2 regions of the Lysobacter sp. ESA13C genome follow, and region 1 is predicted to be linked to the other one. Evidence: predicted binding sites of a transcription regulator. Region 1 holds the regulator's gene; the other holds the start of a gene.
The links. Region 1 encodes sigma-54, which starts transcription at its own class of promoters, with help from an activator protein. Its sites were predicted from a motif close to TGGCACGNGCNTTGC; they were not measured.

Region 1 (3,737 bases):
CGCAGCGCGGCTGGGTCAGCGCCGAGGGCGACGAAGTACGCCTGCGCGGTCAGGTCAAGGCCGACAGCACCAATGCCGACGGCAAGCCGATCAATATCTCGACCGAGGAACTGAACGTGTTCCCCGACACGAACAAGGCCACGTCGGCCGTTCCGGTCAGGTTGATTCAGCCCGGCACTATAATGACGGGCTCGGGACTGCAGGCCGATCTCGAAACCAAGAACGTCACCATCCCCAACGTCAAGGTCCGCTATGAAGCGAAAGCCCGCTAACTGGCCGGCGCTGTGCCTGGTCGCCCTTCTGCTGGCGCCGGCGGCCGCGCTCGCGCGCTCTTCGGACCGCAACCAGCCCATGGATGCCGGCGCCGACAGCAGCAATTGCTCGGTCAGCACCGATTCGGGCCCTTGCGTGCTCACCGGCAACGTCAAGATCACCCAAGGCACCTTGATCATCAATGCCGCCAAGGCCGACATCAAGCGCGCCGGCGGCGACATCAGCTTCGTCACCCTGACCGGCTCGCAGGCGACGCTGAAGCAGGAACTCGACGACGGCGCTCCGTTCAACGGCCGCGCCAACAAGATCGAGTACGACATGCCGAAGGACACCATCGTCCTGACCGGCAACGCCTACGTCGACAAGAACGGCGACACCATCAAGAGCGAACGCATCGTCTACAACTCCAAGACCGGCCAGGTCGAGAGCGGTGGCACCGGCGGCCGCGTCAACATTCGCATGCTGCCCAAGAGCAAGACCGCCGCGCCGGCCAAGGGAGGCGGCTGATGCTGGTCGCACAAGGCCTGCGCAAGGCCTACCGTTCGCGCGAGGTCGTGCGCGACTTCGGCCTGACCCTCGATGCGGGCGAAGTGGTGGGCCTGCTCGGCCCCAACGGCGCCGGCAAGACCACCTGCTTCTACATGATCGTCGGCCTGGTCCCAGCCGATGCCGGCCAGATCGTCCTCGACGGCAAGGACATCACCTCCGAGCCGATGTACGCCCGCGCCAAGTACGGCGTCGGCTACCTGCCTCAGGAACCCTCGGTGTTCCGCAAGCTCAGCGTCGCCGACAACCTGCGCCTGGTGCTGGAACTGCGCGACGACCTCGACCGCGCCGGCATCGAGCGCGAGCTGGCCAGCCTGATGGACGAACTGCAGGTGACCCATGTCGCCGAGCAGCTCGGCGCCAGCCTGTCCGGCGGCGAGCGCCGCCGGGTCGAGATCGCCCGTGCCCTGGCCGCCCGCCCGCGCCTGATGCTGCTGGACGAACCCTTCGCCGGCGTCGACCCCATTTCGGTCGGCGAGATCCAGCGAATCGTGCGCCATCTCAAGAATCGCGGCATCGGAGTGTTGATCACGGACCATAACGTCCGTGAAACCTTGGGCATTTGCGACCGGGCGTATATCCTGAACGACGGTGGCGTGCTCGCGCAGGGGGCTCCGGACGCGCTGCTGGCCAATCCCGATGTCCGCCGTGTCTATCTGGGTGAGCAGTTCCGTCTGTAACCTAGCGGTTGCCGGGCGCGGACGGCGCCCACGACGCGCGGCCCGGGCCGACAGCCATCTCAGGTCGCGTTAGCAATCGATGATGAAGCCCCGCCTCCAAGCCTCGCTCGGACAACAGTTGGTGATGACGCCGCAATTGCGGCAGGCGATTCGCCTGCTGCAGCTGTCGGCTGTCGAACTGGAAGCCGAACTGGCCACCGCGATCGAGAGCAATCCGCTGCTCGACTGGACCGACCCGTCCGCGGTCAACGAAGACGAACCGCGCCCGCCGCCGAGCACCGAGGAAGGCGCCGAAGCGCCGACCGCCGAACCCGAATGGACCATGGACGACGGCGAGACCTGGTACGAGCGGGTCGGGCCCTCCGATCACGGCGATGAAGACTCGCCCGCGGCCGAACAGGTCGCCGAGGCCGAGACCCTGCACGACCATCTGCTGTGGCAACTGCACCTCAGCCCGCTGTCGCAGCGCGACCGCAGCATCGGCGTGGCCCTGATCGAGGCGATCGACGACGACGGCTACCTGCGCGAAAGCCTGGCCGCGATCGTCGAATCGCTGGCGATGGGCGTCAGCGAGGAAGAAGTCGCGACCGTGCTGCACCAGGTGCAGCGCTTCGACCCGGTCGGCTCCGGCGCGCGCTCGCTCAGCGAGTGCCTGAGCCTGCAGCTCAACACCTTGTCCGACGACACCCCTGGCAAGGCCCTGGCCCTGGTGATCGCCGGCGAACCGCTGGAACGCCTGCCGCGGATCGGCGCGGCCGGCCTGGCCAGCGAACTCAAGCGCGACATCGCCGAGGTCGAGATCGCGGTGCAGTTGCTGCGCTCGCTCGACCCTCGTCCCGGCGCGCAGATGGGCGCGATCTCCACCGACACCTATGTCACCCCCGACGTGGTGATCTGGCGCCAGAACGGCCTGTGGCGCGTGGCCCTGTCGGAAGCGATGCGTCCGCGCATCTCGATCCATCGCGGCTACGAAAGCATGATCCGCCACGCCAACGCCTCCGACGCCAGCTATCTGCGCGGCCATCTGCAGGAAGCGCGCTGGCTGCTCAAGAGCCTGGAAGCGCGCGGCGACACCTTGCTCAAGGTCGCGCGCTGCCTGCTCAAGCAACAGGCCGGTTTCCTCGAATTCGGCGACAGCGCGCTGCGCCCGCTGACCCTGCGCGAGGTCGCCACCGAAGTCGGCCTGCACGAATCCACGGTCTCGCGCGCAATCGCCCGCAAGTACGCGCGCACCCCGCGCGGGACCATGCCGCTGCGCGCTTTCTTCGCCTCCGGCATCGACACCGGCTCCGGCGGCGAGGCCTCCAGCACCGCGATCCAGGCCATGATCCGGCGCCTGATCGAGGCCGAGAACCCGCGCAAACCCCTGTCCGACGCGCGCCTGGCCGAAACCCTCAAGGCCACCGGCGTGCCGGTCGCGCGCCGCACCGTGGCCAAGTACCGCGAGGCGATGAGCATTCCCTCGTCGCAAGAGCGCGTGCGCATGGCCTGAGGCCGCCAAATCCCGCAAAGCCGCGGGATTTCGGCCTCAATTCCCCATAGAATCAGTGCCTTAGCAGTGGCCTACGACCATTGTTGCGGTCTTGCCACTTGCACCCAGAGCTGAGCGTGAGATGCTGGAATCCCTGGCCCCGGCCAGGGCGTCAATCAGGCCCCGGAGCCGTCGACGACCGACGGTCCGGAGCCCAGTCTGCATTCTCCCGCGACGTGAAGGAGGTCTCCGATGCGTATCGAAACCCACGGCCAGCAACTGGAAGTCACTGCAGCCCTGCGTGACTATGTGGAAACCAAGCTGGCCCGTCTGCAACGCCATTTCGACCAACCCTTCGACGTGCGTACCCAGCTCAGTCTCGACAAGCCCGACCATCGCGCCGAGGCCACCGTTCTCATCGCCGGCCGTACCCTGCACTGCGATGCCGCCGCCATCGACATGTACGCCGCCATCGATCTGCTCGCCGACAAGCTCGACCGCCTGCTGATGAAGCACAAGAGCAAGCAAGTCGACCATCACCGTGGCGAAAGCCTCGCACGCAATGGCGAATTCGTAGGCTGAACCCGGTCCCCGGGACCCGGTCATCGATCCAGACACGCTGTCATGCCGCTTTATGAATTACTGAGTGCGGAACGGGTCGCGATCGTGGTCGAACCCGGCGATCGCAATACCGTGCTCGATGTCGCCGCACGCATGCTCTGCGACGGCAATGCCTCCACTGCGTTCGCCCTGCGCGCAAGCCTGGG
Region 2 (3,737 bases), on a different contig from region 1:
GAGGTGGACGCGCGGGCGGACTCTGCGGTCCGCGCCTGCGTCGAATGGCTGTCCTCCTGTCGGTGCGGTCGTCCTGGCACCGCGCGGGTCGATCGGTCGCGGCTCGATGGCTGCGTACTCGTCGCGTCGGCTGCAGTGCGTCGGTCGATCGTTTCTCGGTTTCGGGGTTTGCGTTCTGCTTCGTTTTCGGTTTTCGGTCCGGGACTTTGCCCTGCGTGCCCTGGGTTTGTTCGGGCAAGCCGCTCCCGCGACGTCGACCTCAGGCCGATATCGGGTGGCGTGGGCGAGTGGCGTCGCCCGGGTGGGTTCGTCTTCCCTGAAAGCGACACGGCCCGGAGCGTTAGCCCCGGGCCGTGTGCTGGTTACCGCATGTCGCGCATCGCGTCCGCGCGCCGCCGCGTGGCATCCCGCCGCGCCGCATCGAAGCGGCGCGGGCGATCGGGACGGCAGGCGGGTGGCGGCAAGGCGTAGGCGCTCATGTGATCAGACCGCGTAGTACATCTGGTATTCGAGCGGATGCGTCGCGGCGCGGAACTTGGTCACTTCCTGCATCTTCAGCGAGATGTAGCTGTCGATGAAGTCGTCGGTGAACACGCCGCCGGCCTTGAGGAAGTCGCGGTCCTTGTCGAGCGCTTCGAGCGCCTGGTCGAGCGAGTGGCACACGGTCGGGATGCCCTTCTCCTCTTCCGGCGGCAGGTCGTACAGGTCCTTGTCGCTCGGCGCGCCCGGGTCGATCTGGTTCTTGATGCCGTCCAGGCCGGCCATCATCAGCGCGGCGAAGGTCAGGTAGCCGGACTGGATCGGGTCGGGGAAGCGCATCTCGATGCGGCGCGCCTTCGGGTTGGCCACGTAGGGAATGCGGCAGCTGGCCGAACGGTTGCGGGCCGAATAGGCCAGCATCACCGGTGCTTCGTAGCCCGGCACCAGGCGCTTGTAGCTGTTGGTGCCCGAGTTGGTGAAGGCGTTGATCGCGCGCGCGTGCTTGAACACGCCGCCGATGTACCACAGCGCCATCTGCGACAGGCCGCCGTAGCCGTCGCCGCTGAACAGGTTGACGCCGCCCTTGGCGAAGGACTGGTGCACGTGCATGCCGCTGCCGTTGTCGCCGACGATCGGCTTGGGCATGAAGGTCGCGGTCTTGCCGTTGCGGTGGGCGACGTTCTTGATGATGTACTTCATCGTCAACAGCTCGTCGGCCTTGGCGACCAGCGAGTTGAACTTGGTGCCGATCTCGCACTGGCCGGCGTTGGCGACTTCGTGGTGGTGCACTTCGACTTCGATGCCGACCTGCTCGAGGGTCTTGCACATCTCGGCGCGGATGTCGTGCAGCGAGTCGAGCGGGGCGACCGGGAAATAACCGCCCTTCACGCCCGGACGGTAACCGCTGTTGCCGCCTTCGTATTCCTTGCCCGAGTTCCAGGCGGCTTCTTCCGAATCGATGTGGAAGAAGGTGTGGCCCATCTCATTGGCGTAACGGACCGAGTCGAAGATGAAGAATTCGGGTTCCGGGCCGAAGAAGGCCTGGTCGGCGACGCCGCTGGACTTCAGGTAGGCCTCGGCGCGCTTGGCGACGCCGCGCGGATCGCGCGAGTAGGCCTGCATGGTCGCCGGGTCGAGGATGTCGCAGGTCAGCACGACGGTCGGATCGGCGGTGAACGGGTCCAGGAACGCAGTCGAGGGATCCGGCAGCAGGATCATGTCCGACTCGTTGATGCCCTTCCAGCCGCTGATCGACGAACCGTCGAACATCTTGCCGTCTTCGAACAGCGAGGGCTCGACGATGGACTTGGGGAAGGTCACGTGGTGCTGCACGCCACGCATGTCGGTGAAACGCAGGTCGACGAATTCGACCTTGTGATCCTTGATGAGCTTTTCGACCTGTTCGAGAGACATGTTCGTTCCGGGAATGGGGAGTCGGGTGAAAGAGTCGTGCAACACGAGGGCATTGAAGCCGCCTGCCTATTGGGGAAGCAAGCGTCGTGCCAACTTTCAGTCGCCGGTAAGTCAATGAAATAAAAGCGAATCCTCGATTCACTGCCGACAGAACGCACCAGATGAGCGCAACGAAGCAAGCAATCGCACCAAATTAGTGCAGCACGCTTTCCGTTATTCTGGCGCGCCGCCGCGAACCCCCGATCGCGCCGCCGGCGTCCCGACTCCCCGACCCAAGACCCCCGCCCCTAATGACCGACCTGCTCGCCGCCCTGCTTCTCGGCATCATCGAAGGCATCACCGAATTCCTGCCGATCTCCAGCACCGGCCACCTGCTGATCGCGCAACACTGGCTCGGGCATCGCTCCGACCTGTTCAACATCTCGATCCAGGCCGGCGCGATCCTGGCCGTGGTGGTCATCTATTGGCGCCGGCTGTGGACGTTGGCGACCGGCTTCGGCCAGCGCGACAACCGCGACTACCTGTTCAAGCTCGCCCTCGCCTTCGGCGTAACCGCGGTGCTCGGCATCGCGGTCAAGAAGGCCGGCTTCTCCCTGCCCGACCAGGTGCTGCCGATCGCCTGGGCGTTGGTGCTGGGCGGTGTGTGGATGATCGCGGCCGAACATTTCGCCGCCAAGCGCGCCGCCGCGCTCGGCGAACGCAGCGAGATCACCTGGACCGTTGCGACCCTGGTCGGCATCGCCCAGGTCGTCGCCGGCGTGTTCCCGGGCACCTCGCGCTCGGGCGCGACCATCTTCATCGCCCTGCTGGCCGGCACCACCAGCCGCGCCGCGGCGACCGAGTTCACTTTCCTGATCGGCATCCCGACCATGTTCGCGGCCAGTGGCTACGAACTGCTCGGCGTGCTCGGCACGCCCGCCGCGGCCAACGAAGACTGGAACGCGCTCGCGGTGGCCTTCGTCGCCTCGGCGGTGACCGCCTTCATCGCGGTGAAGTGGCTGTTGCGCTATATCCAGACCCACCGTTTCACCGCGTTCGCGATCTACCGCTTCGTGTTCGGCGCAGCGCTGTTGCTGTTGATGCCCTCCGGTAGCTGATCGCATCGCCCCACCGGCAGGAGCCGCCGCCATGAACGAAGCAGATCGCGCCGCCGAACAAGAGTTGCTCGACTACGCGCAGTTGTCCGGACCCGAGCGCTACGCCGCCTTCGTCGCGGCCATCGCAGGCACCGGGCAGTTGTGGGTCGCCGAATCCGGCGAATTCGTCCTGACCTTGTTCGACGCCGACGGCCAGGAACTGCTGCCGGTATGGCCCTCGACCGGCACCGCGCGCGCCGCCCTGGCAGCCGCGCCGAACCTCAAGGGCTATGCGCCGGTGCTGCGCGAATTGGAAGCCTGGCGCGCGAAGGCCGCACCGGCGCTGACCGAAGCCGGCCTCGGCGTCGGCGTGTTCCCGAACACGACGATGCAGTGCGCGGTGGTCACCCCGGCGGAACTGCTGGGGCATATCGACGCCGTGCTCGCCGACGAAAGCGAGCAGGAAGACGACGGCGACGGCCGCCTCGACCTGGAGCGCGCCCAGCGCGAACTGGCGCAAAAGTTCGCCAAGCCGAAGTCCTGAACCCCGCGCGGCGCGACGGCGCGTTCGCCCAGGAGCCGCGGGCGCTGTCGTGCCCGCAGCGCATCCCCTTCGACATGGAGTCGGCATGCACCGGATCTGTTCTGCCGCAGCGCTCGCCGCGGCGCTCGCGGCCTGTTCGCTGTCCTCATCCGTCGCGTCGAAACGCTCGGCCCCGACGTATCCGCTGCCGCAGACCCAGGCCGGCTTGTTGCGCGCCTTCGATT

Region 2: the regulator sigma-54 is predicted to act here: its motif matches at 1,971-1,985, upstream of glnA (type I glutamate--ammonia ligase).

The regions. Positions count from the first base shown of each region.
Region 1 covers NZ_JAHXYK010000003.1:555,651-559,387, reverse strand. Annotated here, with positions in the region: gene lptC (LPS export ABC transporter periplasmic protein LptC) at 1-272, shown strand, start outside; gene lptA (lipopolysaccharide transport periplasmic protein LptA) at 253-780, shown strand; gene lptB (LPS export ABC transporter ATP-binding protein) at 780-1,499, shown strand; gene LC490_RS08560 (RNA polymerase factor sigma-54) at 1,582-2,991, shown strand; gene raiA (ribosome-associated translation inhibitor RaiA) at 3,223-3,552, shown strand; gene LC490_RS08550 (PTS sugar transporter subunit IIA) at 3,595-3,737, shown strand, end outside.
Region 2 covers NZ_JAHXYK010000001.1:22,646-26,382, forward strand. Annotated here, with positions in the region: gene glnA (type I glutamate--ammonia ligase) at 484-1,893, opposite strand; gene LC490_RS00105 (undecaprenyl-diphosphate phosphatase) at 2,184-2,990, shown strand; gene LC490_RS00110 (DUF2750 domain-containing protein) at 3,022-3,513, shown strand; gene LC490_RS00115 (META domain-containing protein) at 3,599-3,737, shown strand, end outside.